3 regions of the Citrobacter sp. C1 genome follow, and region 1 is predicted to be linked to each of the others. Evidence: predicted binding sites of a transcription regulator. Region 1 holds the regulator's gene; each other region holds the start of a gene.
What was found. The regulator LexA, encoded in region 1, represses DNA repair genes until DNA is damaged. The targets are predictions, from matches to a motif close to TNCTGTATGTACATACAGNA.

Region 1 (7,402 bases):
GCGGAAAATCGGGCCAGCCGGCCAGAAGTTCAGGTTGATCCCGGCCGCAATGTGCGGAGGAACCAGCCCCTGGTGATACAGAACGTACGACAGCAGCATGTAATCCATATGGCTGCGGTGGCAGGGGACATAGACAATTTCATGCCCGTCGTGGGCCAGTTGGCGAACGCGTTCTGCATTGTGAACGTTAATACCCTGATACAGTCGGTTCCAGGTGAATCCCAGAATACGGTCAGTCAGGCGGATCATCTCGTAGGAGAAGTTGGCGGCGATCTCTTCCATCAGCGCAATGGCATTTTGCTGCGCTTTTTCGTGGGAGATTTTTTTACTGCGGGCTTCATCTTCTACCGCACGGGCGATTGCTTTTGAGGCCAGCAGCTTATTAAACAGATCCTGGCGGGCAGGGAGGCGCGGGCCAACAGCAGCTAAACGCTGACGGGCAAAGTGCATACGCGCCACGCGCGCCAGTTTCTGAGCGATGATTTTATCCGTACCGTGTTCGTCTGCCATGCGGCGCAGAGAGACCGACGGCGAGAAACGGACAAAACTGTCGCGACCGAGCCAGGAAACGGCGAAGAATTTCTGTACGCCGTTCAGCATGCGCAGCGGCGGGTTGACTTCACCTTTTTCGCGGCCAGGCGCGCGGCCAAACATCACCGAAACCGGCACCATCTGCACATCCAGGTCAGGATTGCTGCGATGCAGATCGAGATAGTTATGGAACAGCTTGATGGACTCTTCTTTTGGCGTGTAATAGGTGAACACACGCGGACCGCCGTGAATAAACACGTAGCGCGGCAGTAAAGTCCCGTCTATCTCCAGCGGTTCCAGGGGATCGGGAAGATCGTGCGCCAAACATTGGGCACGTAGCGTCAGCAAGTCTGCTTTTGAGTTGTACGGTAGGACGTACATAATGGGACGAGACGTATCGAGTCCCAACTCCGGGGCAGGTTCTGCCGGAATAGACTTGCTTTTTACCAGGACGCTTAATGGTAAATTCAGTAATTTGTAGTAAATTCGTGGCCAGCCGGACATAAACGATGTAAAGCCTCTGGTTAATAATGCAAATGCGCTGCAAGGATATCAGAAAGTTTAGTGAATTTCTGGTGTATCCCGTCATACTTCGCGCTGCTTTGCCACACCCTGAAACAAACGGGGTAACGTTACAATGACATTGACGCTAATAATGTAAAAAGGTTCTTTTGATGGCCAATAATACCACTGGATTCACCCGAATTATCAAAGCTGCTGGCTACTCGTGGAAAGGTTTTCGCGCCGCATGGATAAATGAAGCGGCATTTCGTCAGGAAAGCGTTGCCGTACTGCTGGGCGTCGCCATCGCCTGCTGGCTGGACGTCGACGCCATTACCCGTGTGTTGTTGATTGGTTCAGTAATGCTGGTGATGATCGTTGAAATCTTAAACAGCGCTATTGAAGCAGTGGTCGACCGTATTGGATCGGAGCATCACGAACTTTCCGGTCGAGCGAAAGATATGGGGTCGGCGGCTGTTCTGCTGTCTATTTTTGTCGCCCTGATCACCTGGGGCATCCTGTTGTGGTCCCATTTTCGATAAGGATTCCACAACTTCATAAATCTCCTGTTTTTTGTGCAGTTTGCGGTTCCAAAATCGCCTTTAGCTGTATATACTCACAGCATAACTGTATATACACCCAGGGGGCGGAATGAAAGCGTTAACGGCCAGGCAGCAAGAGGTGTTTGATCTCATTCGGGATCACATCAGCCAGACAGGTATGCCACCGACGCGTGCGGAGATCGCGCAGCGTTTGGGATTCCGTTCCCCAAACGCGGCTGAAGAACACCTTAAAGCGCTGGCGCGTAAAGGGGTGCTCGAAATCGTCTCTGGTGCATCGCGTGGTATTCGTCTGTTGCATGAAGAAGAGGTAGGATTACCGCTTGTAGGTCGCGTTGCTGCAGGTGAGCCGCTGCTGGCGCAACAGCACATCGAAGGCCACTATCAGGTTGATCCATCCCTGTTCAAACCTAATGCTGATTTCCTGCTGCGCGTCAGCGGTATGTCAATGAAAGACATTGGTATTATGGATGGCGATCTGCTGGCAGTGCATAAGACACAGGACGTGCGTAACGGCCAGGTGGTTGTTGCCCGCATTGATGATGAAGTGACGGTTAAACGTCTGAAAAAACAGGGAAATAAAGTCGAGCTTCTGCCAGAAAACAGCGAGTTCAAACCGATCGTTGTCGACCTGCGTGAGCAGAACTTCACCATTGAAGGACTGGCCGTCGGCGTTATCCGTAACGGTGAATGGCTGTAACGGTCTGTTGATTTCCTGTAGGCCGGATAAGACGTTTACGTCGTCATCCGGCAACGTGCCCGGTGGCACTCTGTTTACCGGGCCTGTACGATTTTTTCCAGTATCTCTAACGTCTTCTCAGGCTCTCCTGTATGCCTTTTTTTACCTCCTCTGATAAAGCACTCTGGCACCTTGCCCTGCCAATGATTTTCTCCAATATCACCGTTCCCCTGCTGGGACTGGTGGATACGGCTGTGATTGGTCATCTGGATAGCCCGGTCTATTTGGGTGGCGTCGCAGTGGGTGCGACGGCAACCAGTTTTCTCTTTATGCTGCTGCTCTTTCTACGCATGAGTACCACCGGGCTGACGGCTCAGGCATTTGGCGCAAAAAATCCGCAGGCGTTGGCCCGAGCACTGGTGCAGCCGCTGATTCTGGCTTTGGGGGCGGGGGCGGCAATTGCGCTATTTCGTACGCCGATTATCGATCTGGCGTTACACATCGTGGGGGGGAGCGAAGCGGTACTGGAACAGGCCAGGCGCTTCCTTGAAATCCGTTGGCTCAGCGCGCCTGCCTCGCTGGCGAACCTGGTACTGCTTGGCTGGCTGCTGGGCGTTCAGTACGCGCGAGCACCGGTGATCCTGTTGATTGTCGGCAATATCCTCAACATTGTGCTCGATATATGGCTGGTGATGGGGCTGCATATGAACGTGCAGGGCGCCGCGCTGGCGACGGTGATTGCCGAATATGCCACGTTGCTGATTGGCCTGCTGATGGTGCGCAAGGTTCTCCACCTGCGCGGTGTTTCGCTCATGATGCTGAAACAGGCATGGCGCGGAAACTTCCGCCGTCTGATGGCGCTTAACCGCGACATCATGCTGCGTTCGCTGTTGCTGCAGCTGTGTTTTGGTGCGATTACGGTACTCGGGGCGCGTCTCGGGGGCGATATTATTGCGGTCAACGCCGTTCTGATGACCCTGTTGACCTTCACCGCCTATGCGCTGGACGGATTTGCCTATGCCGTGGAAGCGCACTCTGGTCAGGCTTATGGTGCCCGGGATGGCAGCCAACTGTTGGATGTCTGGCGCGCGGCGTGTCGACAGTCGGGCATTGTGGCGATCCTTTTTTCACTGATCTATGCCCTGTTTGGCGAGCACATTATTGCATCGTTGACCTCACTACCGCAGATTCAGCAGCTGGCCGATCGTTACCTTATCTGGCAGGTGGTGTTACCGCTGGTGGGCGTCTGGTGTTACCTGTTGGACGGCATGTTTATTGGCGCAACGCGTGCTGCGGAAATGCGTAACAGTATGGCCGTTGCCGCTGCGGGATTCGGCTTAACCTTATTCACGTTACCGCTGTTAGGCAACCACGGTTTGTGGCTGGCACTCGCCGTTTTTCTGGCGCTGCGCGGACTCTCGCTGGCTTTTATCTGGCGGCGTCACTGGCGAAATGGCACCTGGTTTTCCTGACTCGTATGGTTAAAAATTCCGAATAATAAATAGAACTCAGAATCACTGACTACACTTATTCTCACGTCCAGCAAAAACATAGCGTGTCTGGACGCAGCACTCTCGCTATTCACAACCTAACGATGAGGATTTGATGATGAATAAAGACGAAGTCGGTGGTAACTGGAAGCAGTTGAAAGGTAAAGTGAAAGAGCAATGGGGCAAACTGACCGATGATGATATGACGGTCATTGAAGGTAAGCGTGACCAACTGGTGGGTAAAGTCCAGGAACGTTACGGTTATGCGAAAGATCAGGCGGAGAAAGAAGTGAAGGATTGGGAAACCCGCAACGACTACCGTTGGTAATTATCCCCTCCCGCCTGAATGTACAAGGATGTACGTTCTCTCGCTTAACGCCCGACCTTCTTTTTTACCTGAATCGTGTGATCATGCTGGCAGTCGCCAGGATGACGGCAGGCTTCAACTTCCACACAGACCTGGCACAGGCCATGCGCTTCAATTACGTTATGACGTAGGGCAAAGCCCATCTTGGCCGCCAGCGTATGCATGATGTCTTCCACGCCCTCCGCACACTCTTCTTTCACCACGCCGCAGCGGTCACAAATGAACATCGCGGAGCTGTGGGTGGGCTGATCAAACAAATGGCAAAGCACGTAGCTGTTGGTGGATTCTACCTTGTGGACAAAACCTTGTTCGAGCAGAAAATCGAGCGCACGATAGACGGTAGGCGGTTTAGCCTGTGGTTCAGTTTCCCGTAATAAATCCAGCAGGTCATATGCGCTGATTGCCCCTTCCTGGAGGCTCATCAGGCGCAGCACTTCGAGGCGTTGCGGCGTGAGTCGCACGTTACGTTGCGCACAGAGTTTTTCAGCGTGAGCCAGCAACTCCTGCGTAGGGGTTCTTTCCATTTTTGCGCCTCGATTTGCGTGGAAGGTTAATCCCTTACTTTATCATGTTCTGCATAAAACGCCGAGATCAGCCGTGGTGTGCTATACCTGACGCATCGCAATACTGGAAAATATAAAATGAAAAGACCGGATTGTATTCGCCACTGGCGTGAGGTGGAGGGGGCTGACGACGCTACCTATCCCGGAAGTGATGAGCTGTTTTCTATCGGCGCACCGCTTGCTCGTAAGCTGGGCTTGGGTCGCCTCGGTATTCACCATGAACGCCTGCCTCCGGGCCGTCGCACCTCGTACCCTCACGCCGAAAGCGATGAAGAAGAGTTTATCTACGTGCTGGAAGGGTATCCGGAGGCCTGGATTAACGGCTATTTATGGAAGCTGGAACCGGGGGACAGCGTCGGATTTCCAGCGGGAACCGGCGTGTGTCACACCTTTATCAATAACACCAGTGAAGAGGTGCGACTGCTGGTCGTCGGCGAGGCAAATAAAAAATTCAATCGTATCTATTACCCACTGAATCCGGTGTATGCGGCCACGCGCGAGGATCGCTGGGTTGACCATCCACCACAGTTTTTTGGTTCCCACGACGGTAAACCCGGATCGAAATAGCATGAGGGGGGCCGTGACGATGTGGCTCACTATCGTCGCGGTCTATGCTATAGTGGCGCCCCTTTTTTAACCGGATGCTTAATTATTCGCCATGCTGCCTGAATCTCAGTCCACCGCTTTCCCTGCACATCGTTTTTCTATCGCGCCGATGCTCGACTGGACGGACAGACACTGCCGCTACTTTTTGCGCTTACTGTCCAGCCAGACGCTGCTCTATACGGAGATGGTAACCACCGGGGCAATCATTCATGGTAAAGGCGACTATCTGGCGTATAGCGACGAAGAGCATCCGATAGCCTTACAGCTTGGTGGTAGCGACCCGGCCGCGTTGGCACAGTGTGCGAAGCTGGCGGAAGCACGGGGCTATGACGAGATAAACCTCAACGTGGGCTGTCCCTCTGATCGCGTACAAAACGGGATGTTTGGTGCCTGCCTGATGGGCAATGCGCAGCTGGTTGCCGACTGCATCAAGGCGATGCGTGATGTGGTATCGATTCCGGTGACGGTCAAAACCCGTATTGGCATTGATGACCAGGACAGCTACGAATTTCTGTGTGATTTCATCAACACGGTCTCCGGCAAAGGAGAATGTGAGATGTTTATCATTCATGCGCGCAAGGCCTGGTTGTCCGGGCTGAGCCCGAAAGAAAACCGTGAAATCCCACCGCTGGATTACGCCCGCGTGTACCAGCTGAAGCGTGATTTCCCGCAGTTGACCATGTCGATCAACGGCGGCATTAAATCGCTGGAAGAAGCGAAAGCGCACCTTGAACATATGGATGGCGTGATGGTGGGACGTGAAGCCTATCAGAACCCCGGTATTCTGGCATCCGTGGATCGCGAAATTTTCGGTTCAACGGGTGCTGACGTGGACCCTGTTGCCGTGGTGCGCGCCATGTACCCGTATATTGAACGGGAACTGAGCCAGGGAACGTATCTGGGACATATTACCCGCCATATGCTGGGGCTGTTCCAGGGCATTCCGGGCGCGCGTCAGTGGCGTCGTTACCTGAGCGAAAATGCGCACAAAGCCGGTGCGGATATCAACGTGCTGGAACATGCGTTGAAGCTGGTAGCAGACAAACGTTAATTGTTCACCAAAAGTTAGTCAATTTCACCACGCCCTGCGCACTGTTGCGGGGCATTTTCTTTATAAATCAATCAATTAATTCTGGCATGATTTTTGTAATGGTTTAAGCAGAAATTCATTATGGGAGAGCATCATGCTGGAACTACTTTTTGTGATTGGCTTTTTTGTCATGCTGATGGTCACCGGCGTGTCGCTGCTGGGGATTCTGGCTGCGCTGATGGTGGCGACCGCCGTGATGTTCCTCGGCGGGATGTTTGCGCTGATGATTAAACTGCTGCCATGGCTGTTATTGGCTGTCGCCGTGGTGTGGGTTATCAAGGCCATAAAAGCGCCAAAAGTCCCGCACTATCAGCGCAATAACCGTCGATTTTACTAAGGTATTGAGCGGTACATCACAACCTGCAACATTGCCTTTAGAACCAAATAGGAATTGATTATTAAATCTGTCACTATTGCGCGGTTAACGAATTCATCGAGCTGTACCCTACATACAGCCGAACTAAAAAAAGAAAGGGCTTCCTACGGGAAGCCCTAATTCTTTTCTTCCCCGTCATAATTCAAACCGCAGGCGTGTTGGCTGCTTGAATTATTTAAGGGAGAAGTTTCACGGGATCAGCAAACTCGACCCCTGCGTGGCCCGGCTTTCCAGTACTTCATGCGCCCGCTGGGCATCTTTTAACGCAAACGTCTGACCTTGCGCGATATCGACTTTAATCACGCCGCTGGCAATCAGTGAAAATAGCTCATTACTGGCTTCGGTCAATTCATGGCGGTTGGTGATGTAACCCTGCAGAGAAGGGCGTGTGGCGTACAGCGAGCCTTTCTGGTTCAGAATGCCTAAGTTAACGCCGGTCACCGGCCCGGAAGAATTACCAAAACTCACCATCAATCCCCGGCGTTGCAGGCAGTCCAGCGAGGCTTCCCAGGTGTCTTTACCCACCGAGTCATAAACTACCCGGACTTTTTTACCGCCCGTAATTTCTTTAACCCGCTCGACAATGCTCTCTTCGCGATAGTTAATCACCTGCCATGCGCCGGCCTGTAATGCAATTTG
Region 2 (7,402 bases), 1.3 Mb from region 1:
CGCTAATCCCACTTCAAAGCTACGGTTCAGCAGGCTGTAGGGGTTCTGGATAGTGACAATGCGCGGCAGGTCGTGTTTGTCCGCCAGGTGTAAATAGCGCATGACGCCAAATGCGGTTTCGTTGGACACGCCGATATAGCGAATTTTCCCGGCGCGCTGAAATTCAGTTAGCGCTTCCAACGTTTCCAGCAGAGTGACTACCGGAGCGGAGTCTGTCCAGCTGTAGCCCAGCTTGCCAAAGCAGTTGGTTGGGCGCTGTGGCCAGTGAACCTGATACAGGTCCAGATAATCGGTTTGCAGGCGTTTGAGGCTGTCGTTCAGTGCCTGGCGAATGTTTTTACGATCCAGCGCCTGATTCGGGCGAATGCCGCTGTCATTATTACGCGACGGCCCGCTGACCTTTGAGGCGACGATCAGTTTTTCACGGCTGCCGTGTTTAGCGAGCCAGTTGCCGACGTAGGTTTCCGTGAGGCCCTGGGTTTCCGGGCGTGGCGGGACCGGATACATCTCGGCAACGTCGATTAAATTGATGCCTTGTGCTACGGCATAGTCAAGCTGTGCATGTGCGTCGGCTTCGCTGTTTTGTTCACCAAACGTCATTGTGCCCAGCCCCAGTGTACTGACTTCCAGCGAGCTGTGGGGTATACGGTGATATTGCATAGCCGTTTCCTTTTTATAATCACAACATAAGGATTATAAAAATGGCTGAGGGAAGGGAAAAAGGGAAGCAAAATTGTTAAGGCCAGCAGCGAGGCTGACCTCAACCATCAACGCTCAATGATTTGAGATACGTCGTCGCGGTTAATCTGCATCGCATTGCCTTGCTGGTCGTGATAGCTCACCAGACCGGTATCATCATCAATTTCGGGTTTACCGTCGGTCAGGATCATCCGACCATCTTTGGTCGCCATCACATAATCACTGCTGCATCCAGAAACGGCGAAAGCCAATCCTACCGCGGAAATTAAAACTGCCCATTTTTTCATCTATTTATCCTCACGTGGCCTGCGTCTGACACTAGTTTAGTAATAACGCGAAGTTATGCCGGGCGAAAGCAGTAAAATCTTAATCTGTGAGAAGAAAAGGTGATGTGGGTCGTCGCTCCCCTTGCGGGGGAGCGACTGATGGGGTCAGAGCGGGTTCTTTTTATTGCGCAACAGGTTCAGGGTCTCTACACCGATAGAGAAGAACATGGCGAAATAAATGTACCCTTTCGGCACATGCACATCGAAACTTTCCAGAATCAGCGTGAAGCCGACCAGGATCAGGAAAGAGAGTGCCAGCATTTTTACCGAGGGATGGCGATCCACAAATTCACCAATCGGGCGTGCCGCAAACATCATCACGCCGACGGCAATAACTACCGCCGCCATCATGATAAACAGATGATCGGACAAGCCTACTGCGGTGATGACGGAGTCCAGGCTGAAGATAATGTCTAACAACATGATCTGCACAATTGCCCCGAGGAACGAGGATACGCGTGTTTTCAGCCCTTCTTCTTCACCTTCTATAGACTCATGAATCTCCTTACTGGCTTTCCAGATCAGGAACAATCCACCAAGCAGAAGGATCAGGTCACGCGCTGAGATCGCCTCGCCAAACACCTCAAACAGCGGGTTGGTCAGACGCGTGACCCAGGCGATAGACGCCAGTAGTGCCAGACGCATGATCATCGCTGCCGCCAGCCCGATACGTCGGGCATGACTGCGTTGTGCGGTCGGGAGTTTAGCAACGACCAAAGAAAGGAAAATAATATTGTCGATCCCCAGAACGATCTCCAGCAGCGTCAGCGTACCGAGCGCCAGCCAGGCGTTAGGATCGGTTATCCATGCAAATAACATCGAACAAAGTCCTGCCAAAAAAAAGAAGCGCTAATTATAGGCGCGTAACGCGGCGGGCGAAAGGCCGGGCTGTGCCTATTACGTCTGGAATAAAAAATGACGCTCCAGCAGCGCGCGCGTGAAGTTCTTTTTTAGATAAAAACCGCGTGGCAGGGTCAGAATTGGCTCACCATTCGCGCCAATGGCTTCGGTTAGCGCTTTCGCATTGGCGGCTTTTGGGCGTAGCTGTAACACTTCCCCATGGCGGGCGGTGATGCGTTCGACGTGGCCCAGCACAATCATGTCCATCAATTCTTCCCAATCGAGGCGTAGCTGGTTATCTTCTTCTTCATTCGGACTCCATAACAGCGGGGATCCTACGCGACGTTGGGCTAACGGGATGCTGCGTTCCCCTTCCACCGGCACCCACAGCACACGTTTAAGTTTATGGCGGACATGGCTGGTTTCCCATGTTACGCCGGTATTGCCGGTTAATGGTGCTACGCAAACGAAGGTGGTTTCCAGCGGTCTGCCAAGACTGTCCACAGGGATCGTTTTCAGCTCTACGCCTAGCGCCGCAAAATCCTGCTCCGGCTTGCTGCCCGCGCTGGCGCCGAGCCAGATCTCCAGCAGTACGCCGATCCAGCCTTTGTCCCGTTTCAAATCGTTGGGGGTTACAATCCCCGCCATTGCCGCCAGCTCCCCTAACGTGTAGCCCGAAAGCCGCCGTGCCTGGGCAAGCAGCAGGGCTTCGGATTCAGGGGGAGAAAGCAGTGGCTGGAGTTCTGACATTGAGTTAACCCTTAGGCGAAAAAATGAGCAATGATTTTATACCGAGTGGACAGAGTTTATCTTTTTCCACAAGCTTTACTCAATTATATGATTTATATTGATTTTTAAATTTCATAATCAAGAGTTGCGCAACAACCGATGAGGTTTTCCAATTCTGGTCACTGACAATGAACAGGATCTTACACCATGTTATCCACAGAAAGATGGGATAACTGTGAAAAACCCCCACTACTGTTTCAATTTACAGCCTTGACGTGCGACGAAAATCGAATTTTCACACAAATTGTGCCTAACTTATTGGCACAATCTGTGGATAAAACCAACGCTGGTTGATCTTTCATCAGCTCGAGGATCGTATGCGTGATGTACATCACATTTCTGTGTGTTGGGTGACAGTATTTGCTTTTAACTCAATGAATATAGACGACTAATTTTTATATGTGACAAAGGTCATATTCAGACTGTTCCGGGTTTTCCCATAGTAATTCCGTACTTCTTCACAACTATATCCACAGAAAAGGTGAATAAAATCGCCTAACTCAGCCTACCTCTGTTTATAACTCAGTCCTTTGCTGTGAGTTATTCAATTGTTATTAGAGTCTCGTGTGCTTAACACAGTGGTTTACCGCCTCTCAGGAGTGTGAAACAATCGTTTATATATAAGGTTTATGTTGAGGTAGTCCGGTGATTGATGACGATGGCTACCGCCCGAATGTAGGAATAGTAATTTGTAACCGCCAGGGGCAGGTCATGTGGGCCCGGCGATTTGGTCAGCACTCCTGGCAATTCCCGCAAGGTGGGATAAACGCGGGAGAGACAGCAGAGCAGGCGATGTACCGGGAACTGTTTGAAGAAGTGGGCCTCAGTCGTAAAGATGTGCGGATCCTGGCTTCTACTCGTAACTGGTTGCGTTACAAGTTACCGAAACGTTTGGTGCGTTGGGACACGAAGCCGGTTTGTATCGGCCAGAAACAAAAATGGTTCCTTCTGCAATTGGTAAGCAGCGATGCTGAGATCAATATGCAAACCAGCAGCACGCCCGAGTTCGATGGCTGGCGTTGGGTGAGTTACTGGTATCCGGTTCGACAGGTAGTGTCATTTAAACGCGATGTCTATCGCAGGGTGATGAAAGAATTCGCAAGTGTTGTGATGGCGCTTCAGGAGAGTACCCCAAAGCCGCAAAGCGCACCTGCGTACAGACGTAAAAGAGGTTAAGCTACGCAAATTATGCTCACCCGCCTGCGCGAAATAGTCGAAAAGGTGGCCAGTGCTCCGCGTCTTAATGAGGCGCTGAATATTCTGGTTACCGACATCTGTCTTGCGATGGATACAGAGGTCTGTTCGGTTTATCTGGCCGATCACGACCGACGTTGTTATTACCTGATGGCGACCCGGGGACTCAAAAAACCACGCGGTCGCACCGTTGCGCTTGCGTTTGATGAAGGTATCGTTGGCCTGGTTGGCAGGCTGGCGGAACCAATTAACCTCGCCGATGCGCAAAAACACCCCAGCTTCAAATACATCCCTTCAGTAAAAGAAGAGCGATTCCGCGCCTTCTTAGGCGTGCCGATCATTCAGCGCCGCCAGCTATTGGGTGTGCTGGTGGTCCAGCAGCGTGAACTGCGCCAGTACGATGAAAGCGAAGAGTCATTCCTGGTGACACTCGCCACGCAAATGGCCGCCATTCTTTCTCAGTCGCAGCTCACCGCGTTGTTTGGTCAATACCGGCAAACGCGCATTCGTGCGTTGCCTGCCGCACCCGGCGTGGCGATTGCCGAAGGCTGGCAGGATGCCACGCTGCCGCTGATGGAGCAGGTGTATCAGGCGTCAACGCTGGATCCGGTACTAGAACGCGAACGACTGACTGAGGCGCTGGAAGAAGCCGCCAATGAATTCCGCCGCTACAGTAAGCGCTTTACGGCGGGAGCACAAAAAGAGACGGCGGCGATCTTCGATCTTTACTCGCACCTGCTTTCCGACACCCGTCTGCGCCGCGAGCTGTTTGCAGAAGTGGACAACGGTTCGGTGGCGGAGTGGGCGGTTAAAACGATTATCGAGAAGTTCGCTGAACAGTTTGCCGCCCTCAGTGATAACTATCTCAAAGAGCGGGCCGGGGATTTACGTGCGCTCGGCCAGCGTCTGCTGTTCCATCTTGACGATTCGATTCAGGGGCCAAATGCCTGGCCGGAACGTTTCGTGTTGGTGGCAGATGAGCTTTCCGCGACCACGCTGGCAGAGCTTCCGCAGGACCGACTAGTTGGTGTGGTGGTCAGAGACGGCGCTGCCAACTCCCATGCGGCAATTATGGTGCGCGCGCTGGGTATTCCGACTGTGATGGGGGCCGACATCCAGCCGTCGGTACTCCACCGCCGTACGCTGGTGGTGGACGGTTATCGCGGCGAGCTGCTGGTTGATCCTGAACCGGTTTTGATTCAGGAATATCAGCGACTTATCAGTGAAGAGATTGAACTCAGTCGCCTGGCAGAAGATGACGTTAACCAGCCAGCCCAGTTGAAAAGCGGCGAGCGCGTTAAGGTGATGCTCAACGCCGGGCTGAGTCCGGAACACGAGCAAAAACTGGGAAGCCGGATCGACGGCATCGGGCTGTATCGCACCGAAATTCCGTTCATGCTACAAAGCGGGTTTCCGTCAGAAGAAGAACAGGTTGCCCAGTATCAGGGCATGCTGCAAATGTTTAACGACAAGCCGGTGACTCTGCGTACGCTGGACGTCGGGGCTGATAAGCAACTGCCTTACATGCCCATCAGTGAAGAGAATCCGTGCCTTGGCTGGCGCGGGATCCGCATTACGCTCGATCAGCCGGAGATCTTTTTGATCCAGGTCCGCGCAATGCTGCGTGCCAACGCGGCAACCGGCAACCTGAGTATTTTGTTGCCGATGGTCACCAGTATTGATGAAGTTGACGAAGCGCGGCGCTTGATTGAGCGCGCCGGGCGCGAAGTGGAAGAGATGATCGGCTACGCGATCCCGAAACCGCGTATCGGCATCATGCTGGAAGTCCCGTCGATGGTCTTTATGCTGCCGCATCTGGCGAACAGGGTCGATTTTATCTCGGTGGGTACTAACGATCTGACCCAATATATTCTGGCGGTCGATCGTAACAATACGCGGGTCGCCAGCATTTATGACAGCCTGCATCCTGGGATGTTACGTGCGTTGGCGATGATTGCCCAGGAAGCCGAGAGAAGCGGCATCGATTTACGCCTGTGCGGCGAAATGGCGGGTGACCCAATGTGTGTGACCATTTTAATCGGTCTGGGTTTTCGCCACTTATCAATGAACGGTCGTTCTGTGGCACGAGTGAAATATCTGCTGCGCCACATCGATTTTGATGAAGCGCAAACGCTGGCACAGCGCAGCCTGGAAGCGCAACTGGCGACGGAAGTGCGCCATCAGGTGGCGGCATTTATGGAACGCCGCGGTATGGGCGGTTTGATTCGCGGGGGGCTGTAAGTCTGAATTGTCGGCCTGATCATCACTGTTTCATCTGGCATCCCTGTTGGTGTCTGGCTTAACTATACAGATCTTTTACATCTTCCCGGCATGCGTGGTGATCCCCTTGTGCTATCATTCGCACCTTCGGAGCGCCTGTATCATACAGGCGCGCTTATCAATTGCTGTCTGATTTCAGCGAAATAACAAGAACTTGTGGTGACAGATGACCAGTAGCTATCTGCATTTTCCGGAATTCGATCCGGTCATTTTCTCAATTGGACCCGTCGCACTTCACTGGTACGGCATGATGTATTTGGTGGGGTTTATTTTCGCGATGTGGCTGGCGACGCGCCGCGCTAATCGCCCAGGAAGTGGCTGGACCAAAAACGAAGTTGAAAACTTACTCTATGCAGGCTTCCTCGGGGTGTTCCTCGGTGGTCGTATCGGTTACGTACTGTTCTACAACTTCCCGCTGTTCCTTGATAATCCGCTGTATCTGTTCCGCGTCTGGGATGGCGGAATGTCATTCCACGGTGGTCTCATCGGTGTGATCCTGGTGATGATTATCTTCGCCAAACGCACCAAGCGTTCGTTCTTCCAGGTCTCTGACTTCATTGCTCCTTTGATTCCGTTTGGTCTGGGTGCGGGCCGACTGGGCAACTTTATCAACGGCGAACTGTGGGGACGCGTTGACCCGAACTTCTCATATAGCATGTTGTTCCCAGGGTCGCGTACCGAAGACATCTTACTGCTGCAAACCAACCCGCAGTGGCAATCTATTTTCGATACCTACGGTTCGCTGCCTCGTCACGCGTCTCAGCTTTATGAGATGGCGTTGGAAGGCGTGGTGCTGTTTATCATTCTTAACCTGTTCATTCGTAAACCGCGTCCGATGGGCTCGGTCTCCGGTCTGTTCCTGATTGGCTACGGCGCGTTTCGTATCATCGTTGAATTTTTCCGCCAGCCGGATCAGCAGTTTACCGGCGAATGGGTACAGTACATCAGCATGGGGCAGATCCTGTCTATCCCGATGATTGTCGCCGGTATCATTATGATGGTTTGGGCGTACCGCCGCAGCCCACAGCAACACGCTTCCTGAGGAATCATGAAACAGTATTTAGAACTGATGCAAAAAGTGCTGGATGAAGGCACACAGAAAAACGACCGTACCGGAACCGGAACGCTTTCCATTTTTGGTCATCAGATGCGTTTTAATCTGCAGGAAGGATTCCCGCTGGTTACCACTAAACGCTGCCATTTGCGCTCTATCATTCATGAACTGCTGTGGTTTTTGCAGGGCGACACTAACGTGGCCTACCTGCACGAAAACA
Region 3 (7,402 bases), 2.3 Mb from region 1:
AAGCGCACATTGTTATAGCCCACAATACAGGTTTTGGGCACGGTAAACAGGGCGTGAATGCGGGCAGCAAACGTTGCTTCGTTCTCTCCTTTTTCACGCGCTTCCTGCGGGGTAATACCGGTGATAAGTACCGCTTCCGGGTGCGGCAGATAGTCGTCCGCAGGCTTGCAATAAAAAACCTCTGGATCGCCGATAATGTTGAAATCGTTATCCGTGCGGATGGCCGCAAATTGTGCGGGCCTGTCCAGCGCCGGATGGGTACCAAAGGTTTCGTAATCGTGGAAGAGAAACGTAGGATGCTGCTTGCCGTCATTCATTGTTCAGTTATGTCCGGGATCAATTTAGCGCTGTTATAAGAGTACCAAAAAATAGCGAGGTAATCAGCAAAGCGATTATCTGTTCGGGGAGTCAGGTCGCAATAAAATTGAGATGAACGGTGCTTTTATATATTTCTTGAATTAATTAAATGACCGAAACTGTATTTATTGGCATGATTATCATCAAGGATAATTTCATTTTAATAATTTGATTGATAACCATTATTGTTATTTTTACGGTTAATTGTTGAGTTTTGGAAGTTTTAAAAATCTTTGTAAACAATAGGTTCTGATTCGTCAGGATGTTCTTGCTTCACTGTAAGGAAATGTGAGTGAGATTAAAAATTAATAATATAAACTCCATATAATAATTGGATATATCTAATAACAGGAGGTTATATGAGCATTAGTCGGCGTAACTTTTTGCGCGGCGTGGGTATTGGCTGCTCCGCATGCGCAATAGGAACTTTTCCACCGGGGGCACTGGCGCGTAATGCACCAGAGAGTATCAAGGGGAAAACCTCACTCACGCCAAGTCTGTGCGAAATGTGTTCATTTCGCTGTCCCATTCAAGCTCAGGTCATTAATAATAAAACCGTTTTCATCCAGGGGAACCCTAATGCGCCGCAGCAGGGTACCCGGGTCTGTGCCCGAGGGGGCAGCGGTGTGAGCCTGGTTAACGATCCGCACCGTATTGTTAAACCGATGAAGCGCACTGGCCCGCGTGGCGCTGGAGAATGGCAGGTCATTAGCTGGCAGCAAGCCTATCAAGAAATTGCCGAAAAGATGAGTGCCATAAAAGCGCAATATGGTCCTCAGGGCGTTGTCTTCTCTTCTAAATCCGGCTCGCTTTCCGGTCATTTATTTCACCTGGCGACGGCCTTCGGTTCGCCGAACACTTTTACCCATGCCTCGACATGTCCCGCCGGGAAATCCATTGCCGCTAAAGTGATGATGGGCGGCGATCTGGCCATGGATATTGCCAACACCCGTTATATGGTCTCTTTTGGCCATAACCTCTATGAAGGTATTGAGGTTGCCGACACGCACGAACTGATGACCGCGCAGGAGAGAGGCGCGAAGATGGTCAGCTTCGACCCTCGCTTGTCCGTATTTTCCAGTAAAGCGGATGAATGGCATGCCATCAGGCCTGGCGGCGACTTGCCGGTACTGATGGCAATGTGCCACGTCATGATTAAAGAAAACCTGTATGACGCGCAGTTTGTGGAGCGTTATACCACGGGGTTTGCACAGCTGGCAGAGGCCGTACAAGAGACAACGCCTGAATGGGCGCAAAAGCTGGCTGATGTTCCTGCTGAAGTTATTACCCGCGTAACCCGAGAAATGGCGGCCAGCGCGCCTCGTGCCATCGTCAGCCCAGGCCACCGCGCGACGTTTTCTCAGGAAGAGATCGACATGCGGCGGATGATCTTCACCCTCAACGTGCTGCTGGGCAATATCGAACGTGAAGGTGGCATGTACCAGAAAAAGGCGGCGGCAACCTACAACAAGCTGGCTGGCGAAAAGGTCGCGCCGGTGCTGGCAAAACCGGATGTGAAATTACCGAAGCCAACCGCGCAGCGCATTGATCTGGTGGCACCGCAGTTTAAATATATCGCCGCGGGTGGCGGGGTCGTGCAAAGCATTATTGATGCCGTGTTAAAGCAGACTCCTTACCCGGTGAAGGGATGGATCATGTCCCGACATAATCCTTTCCAGACTGTGACCTGCCGACCCGATCTGGTCAAAACCGTGGAACAACTGGATCTGGTGGTCAGCTGCGACGTCTATTTAAGTGAAAGCGCGGCCTATGCTGACTATCTGTTACCGGAATGCACCTACCTTGAGCGTGATGAAGAAGTCTCTGATATGTCAGGGCTGAATCCAGCTTATGCATTACGCCAACAGGTAGTTGAGCCCATTGGCGATGCTCGTCCGAGCTGGCAAATCTGGAAAGAACTGGGTGAACAGTTGGGTCTCGGGCAATTTTACCCGTGGCAGGATATGCAGACGCGCCAGCTGTACCAGCTCAATGGCGATCACGCTTTATCCGCAGAACTGCGTCAGAAGGGATATCGGGAGTGGGGCGTACCGCTGTTATTTCGTGAACCTGAGGCCGTGCGCCAGTTTGTCGAGCGCTATCCTGGCGCAGTGCCCGCGGACAGCGATGGTACCTACGGGGAGCAACTGCGATTCAAATCCCCGTCAGGCAAAATCGAGCTTTATTCCGCAGAGCTGGAATCGTTACTTCCCGGCTACGGTATTCCACGCGCCCGCAATTTTGCCCTGAAGGGTGAAAATGAACTCTATTTCATCCAGGGCAAGGTGGCGGTTCACACCAACGGAGCAACGCAATATGTGCCTTTACTCAGTGAACTGATGTGGGACAACGCGGTGTGGATCCACCCGACGACCGCGCGTGAAAAAGGGATTAAAAGCGGTGACGACATCTGGCTGGAAAACGCCACTGGCAAAGAAAAAGGTAAGGCGCTGGTCACGGCCGGTATTCGACCCGATACGCTGTTTGTTTATATGGGGTTTGGCGCCAAGGCCGGGGCTAAAACGGCGGCAACCACGCACGGTATTCACTGCGGTAATTTACTTCCGCACGTGACCAGTCCGGTTTCCGGAACGGTGGTGCACACCGCTGGCGTGACGCTGCGTCGGGCATGAACAAGGAGAACATCATGAATCAATCCACAAATCCCTATGTCATGCTGCATGACGAAAAACGCTGCATTGGCTGCCAGGCATGTACGGTTGCCTGCAAGGTTCTGAACGATGTGCCGGAGGGGTACAGCCGCCTGCAGGTGCAGATCCGCACCCCGGAAAAAGAGTCAGACGTCCTGTCTCATTTTCAGTTTGTGCGGGTTTCTTGCCAGCACTGTGAAGATGCGCCCTGCGTGAGCGTTTGCCCGACCGGTGCTTCATTTCGTGACGAAAACGGTATTGTGCAGGTGGACAAGTCGCGCTGTATTGGTTGCGACTATTGTGTTGCGGCCTGCCCGTTCCATGTGCGTTATCTGAATCCGCAAACGAGTATCGCTGACAAATGCAATTTTTGTGCAGATACCCGCCTCGATGCCGGGCAAGCGCCGGCCTGTGTTTCTGTTTGTCCAACCGATGCGCTGAAGTTTGGCCGCCGCGACGACCCGGAGATCCAGCACTGGATAAGTCAAAAAGAGGTATATCGCCAGCAGGATACGCGCAGTGGTGAGGTGAGTCTTTATCGGCGTAAAGAGTATCATCAGGAGGGGAAAGTATGAATGCTATCTGGGGAGCAGAGCTTAACTATGCGCCGGACTACTGGCCGCTGTGGCTCATTTACGCAGGTGTGGTCATCCTGCTGATGATTGTGGGTCTGGTGGCGCACGCGCTGCTGCGCCGGATGCTGGCACCTAAAACCGCAACCGGTGAAGAGCATCGTGATTACCTCTACTCGTTAGCGGTCCGCCGCTGGCACTGGGGAAATGCGCTGTTGTTCGTTCTGCTGCTGGTAAGCGGGTTGTTTGGTCACTTTTCGATAGGGCCGGTGGCGCTCATGGTGCAGGTACACACCTGGTGTGGCTTTGCATTACTGGCCTTCTGGGTGGGTTTCGTGCTGATAAATGCCACTACCGGCAACGGCTGCCACTATCGGGTGAAATGTAGCGGACTGATTTCGCGCTGCCTGCAGCAAACACGCTTTTACCTGTATGGGATAATGAAGGGTGAAGCGCATCCGTTTGCCGCGACGGCAGAGAGTAAATTTAACCCGCTACAACAACTGGCCTATCTGGCCATAATGTATGCGCTGGTACCGCTGTTGATCATCACCGGTTTGCTGTGTCTTTACCCACAAGTTATCGGCGCAGGTCCGGTTATGCTGGTGTTGCATATGGCGTTGGCGATTATTGGCATTCTGTTTATTTGTGCGCATATCTACCTGTGCACACTGGGCGACACGCCGGGGCAAATCTTTCGCAGCATGATCGACGGCTATCACCGGCATCGCAGCCATCACGCAGATGTATCACCGCGTAAAGGGTAATGTAGTGCGAATTTATCACTACCCGTTTATCTGATACCTGCATTCCATTGCAAGAAAATGTGCCTTAAGTCACATTTTCTTGCAATTTATCCCTGTTTGTTCTTCAGAATTTCCGTAAAAAGAACGGCTATTTTTCCTTTTCCTGAGGACATGCTGTTGAAACGCCGTTTGTTTATTACCGCTTCCCTTTTCGCGATGAGTTTTTCCTCCGCTTTTGCGGCGGATGTCGCCAGTTTTGCTCCCCAACCTCCGGCTATCAATGCGGGTGCGTGGGTGCTGATGGATTACACCACAGGCCAAATTCTTACCGCAGGTAATGAGCACCAGCAGCGCAACCCCGCCAGTCTGACCAAGCTGATGACCGGCTATGTTGTTGACCGCGCCATCGACAGCCAGCTTATTAGCCCGTCAGATATTGTCACCGTTGGGCGTGACGCGTGGGCGAAAGACAATCCGGTATTTGTCGGTTCATCATTAATGTTTCTAAAACAAGGTGACCGCGTTTCAGTACGTGATTTAAGTCGCGGCTTAATTGTCGATTCCGGCAACGATGCCTGCGTTGCGCTGGCGGATTATATCGCCGGTGGGCAGCCACAGTTTGTCGCGATGATGAACAGTTATGTGCAAAAGCTGAAGTTGCAGGACACCCATTTTGAAACGGTGCACGGACTGGATGCCCCAGGTCAGCACAGTTCGGCTTACGATCTGGCTGTGTTATCGAGGGCTATCATTCACGGCGAGCCTGATTTCTATCATATGTACAGCGAGAAGAGCCTCACCTGGAACGGCATCACCCAGCAGAATCGTAACGGTTTATTGTGGGATAAAACCCTGAACGTGGATGGGCTAAAGACGGGACATACCTCTGGTGCCGGGTTTAACCTGATTGCATCTGCGGTAGACGGACAGCGTCGATTAATCGCCGTTGTAATGGGGGCCGAGAGTGCGAAGGGGCGTGAAGATCAGGCGCGTAAGCTGCTGCAATGGGGACAGCAAAACTTTGACACAGTGCAGGTTCTGCGTAGTGGTAAGCAGGTCGGCGTTGAGCGGATCTGGTATGGCGATAAAGAAAAAATCAGTCTCGGTACCGAGCAGGATTTTTGGATGGCGCTGCCTAAAGCCGAAGTGGCGAATATTAAAGCAAAGTATGTGCTTGATAAGAAAGAGCTGGTCGCCCCCATTGCCGCACATCAGCGCGTGGGCGAAATTGAACTCTACGACCGGGATCAGCTGGTGGCGCATTGGCCGCTGATGACGCTGGAGTCAGTCGGTGAGGGGGGGGTGTTTTCGCGCCTGAGCGATTATTTTCACCATAAGGTGTAGATTTCTGTTTGTGCACCAAACTGGCAAGACTGCGAATCTGCTCACATAATAATCACTATTTCCTTGAGGTCGTAATACGCAGAAATTATACTGTATTTTTATACAGTATAATGCGGGAGGTTATATGGAGTATGAGATAAAGCAGGTAGAAAGACGCAGGATTGCCGGGTTTCACATGGTTGGACCGTGGGAACACACGGTAAAGCAGGGGTTTGAACAGCTGGTTATGTGGGTCGACGGTAACCAGATTGTGCCGTTGGAATGGATAGCCGTCTATTACGACAACCCAGACGTGGTTCCGGCAGATAAACTGCGCTGCGATACCGTAGTTTCAGTGCCTGAAGGTTTTGAGATCCCCGAAAACAGCGAAGGGGTGATCCTGACTGAACTGGCGGGTGGCGACTATGCCGTGGCCGTTGCCCGTGTTGAAAACCATGACTTTGCCACACCCTGGTATCAGTTTTTTGACCGTCTACTGCAGGATTCGTCCTGGCAGTTATCGGCCAAACCGTGTTTTGAAATTTACCGAAATAATGGTGTGGAGGACGGATACTGGGATATTGAAATGTACGTGCCGGTGCAGGCGAAGTAACGGTTTTGGGTGTGAATCAGGATAAAAGGCCTGTTGATAACGGTGATGTTTTCACTGAAAAAACAGGTACAATTCTGTTCTTTGCTATTCCCTGACGGAGTGCATGAGTGCGTGCAGATAAGTCACTGAGTCCTTTTGAAATTCGCTTGTATCGTCATTATCGTGTGGTGCATGGTATTCGCATCTCGCTGGCGTTTCTTCTCACTTTTCTGCTGGTTCGCCTGCTGGACATCCCTGAAGGTACCTGGCCTCTGATCACGCTGGTGGTGATCATGGGGCCGATTTCCTTTTGGGGCAATGTCGTCCCCCGAGCTTTTGAGCGTATTGGTGGCACGATTCTGGGTTCGGTCCTTGGGCTGGTGGCGCTCCGGCTGGAGCTCTTTTCATTGCCGCTGATGCTGATATGGTGTGCGGTGGCGATGTTCCTGTGCGGTTGGCTGGCATTGGGTAAAAAACCGTATCAGGCGCTGCTGATCGGCATCACGCTGGCCGTCGTGGTTGGCGCACCTGCGGGCGATATGAACACGGCACTCTGGCGCGGGGGGGATGTGATTCTCGGCTCGCTACTGGCAATGCTGTTTACCTGGATCTGGCCGCAACGCGCATTTATACACTGGCGTATCCAGCTGGCGCACTGCATTACCGGCTATAACCGTGTATATCAGGCTGCGCTATCACCCAACTTACTCGAACAACCCCGGCTGGATAAGCACTTACAGCAGTTGCTGAGTGACGTCGTTAAAATGCGCGGCTTAATCATTCCGGCCAGCAAAGAAACGCGCATTCAAAAATCAGTTTTTGAAGCCATTCAAACGATTAATCGGAATCTGGTGTGCATGCTTGAACTGCAAATCAACGCGCTGTGGGCAACGCGGTCCAGTCATTTTGTGATGTTGAATGCGCATACGCTGCGTGAAACTCAACTCAGAATGCAACAGGCACTGCTGACGATAACGCACGCTCTCTATGAAGGTAATCCGCAGCCGGTGCTTGCCAACACCGAAAAACTCAATGATACGGTGACCGAGATGCGTCAGCTGATTGATGAACATAAGGGCGACAACGTTGCAGAAACGCCTATTCATGGTTATGTCTGGCTGAATATGGAGATGGCACGACAGCTGGAACTCCTCTCACATT

Region 2: a site for LexA is predicted at 2,845-2,864, ahead of mutH (DNA mismatch repair endonuclease MutH). Genes of this name have one in related genera too.
Region 3: a site for LexA is predicted at 5,759-5,778, ahead of sbmC (DNA gyrase inhibitor SbmC). Genes of this name have one in related genera too.

Annotation. Positions count from the first base shown of each region.
Region 1 is NZ_CP115035.1:4,675,351-4,682,752, reverse strand. It holds gene plsB (glycerol-3-phosphate 1-O-acyltransferase PlsB) at 1-1,035, opposite strand, end outside; gene IB214_RS22430 (diacylglycerol kinase) at 1,206-1,574, shown strand; gene lexA (transcriptional repressor LexA) at 1,684-2,292, shown strand; gene dinF (MATE family efflux transporter DinF) at 2,424-3,743, shown strand; gene IB214_RS22415 (CsbD family protein) at 3,880-4,089, shown strand; gene zur (zinc uptake transcriptional repressor Zur) at 4,134-4,652, opposite strand; gene IB214_RS22405 (cupin domain-containing protein) at 4,770-5,258, shown strand; gene dusA (tRNA dihydrouridine(20/20a) synthase DusA) at 5,350-6,348, shown strand; gene pspG (envelope stress response protein PspG) at 6,482-6,724, shown strand; gene IB214_RS22390 (quinone oxidoreductase) at 6,953-7,402, opposite strand, start outside.
Region 2 is NZ_CP115035.1:892,366-899,767, forward strand. It holds gene IB214_RS04265 (NADP(H)-dependent aldo-keto reductase) at 1-660, opposite strand, end outside; gene ygdR (lipoprotein YgdR) at 768-986, opposite strand; gene IB214_RS04275 (TerC family protein) at 1,131-1,844, opposite strand; gene mutH (DNA mismatch repair endonuclease MutH) at 1,923-2,615, opposite strand; gene rppH (RNA pyrophosphohydrolase) at 3,300-3,830, shown strand; gene ptsP (phosphoenolpyruvate--protein phosphotransferase) at 3,843-6,089, shown strand; gene lgt (prolipoprotein diacylglyceryl transferase) at 6,295-7,170, shown strand; gene thyA (thymidylate synthase) at 7,177-7,402, shown strand, end outside.
Region 3 is NZ_CP115035.1:1,973,302-1,980,703, forward strand. It holds gene sbcB (exodeoxyribonuclease I) at 1-317, opposite strand, end outside; gene phsA (thiosulfate reductase PhsA) at 717-2,990, shown strand; gene phsB (thiosulfate reductase electron transport protein PhsB) at 3,005-3,583, shown strand; gene phsC (thiosulfate reductase cytochrome B subunit) at 3,580-4,347, shown strand; gene dacD (serine-type D-Ala-D-Ala carboxypeptidase DacD) at 4,498-5,670, shown strand; gene sbmC (DNA gyrase inhibitor SbmC) at 5,795-6,262, shown strand; gene IB214_RS09465 (FUSC family protein) at 6,370-7,402, shown strand, end outside.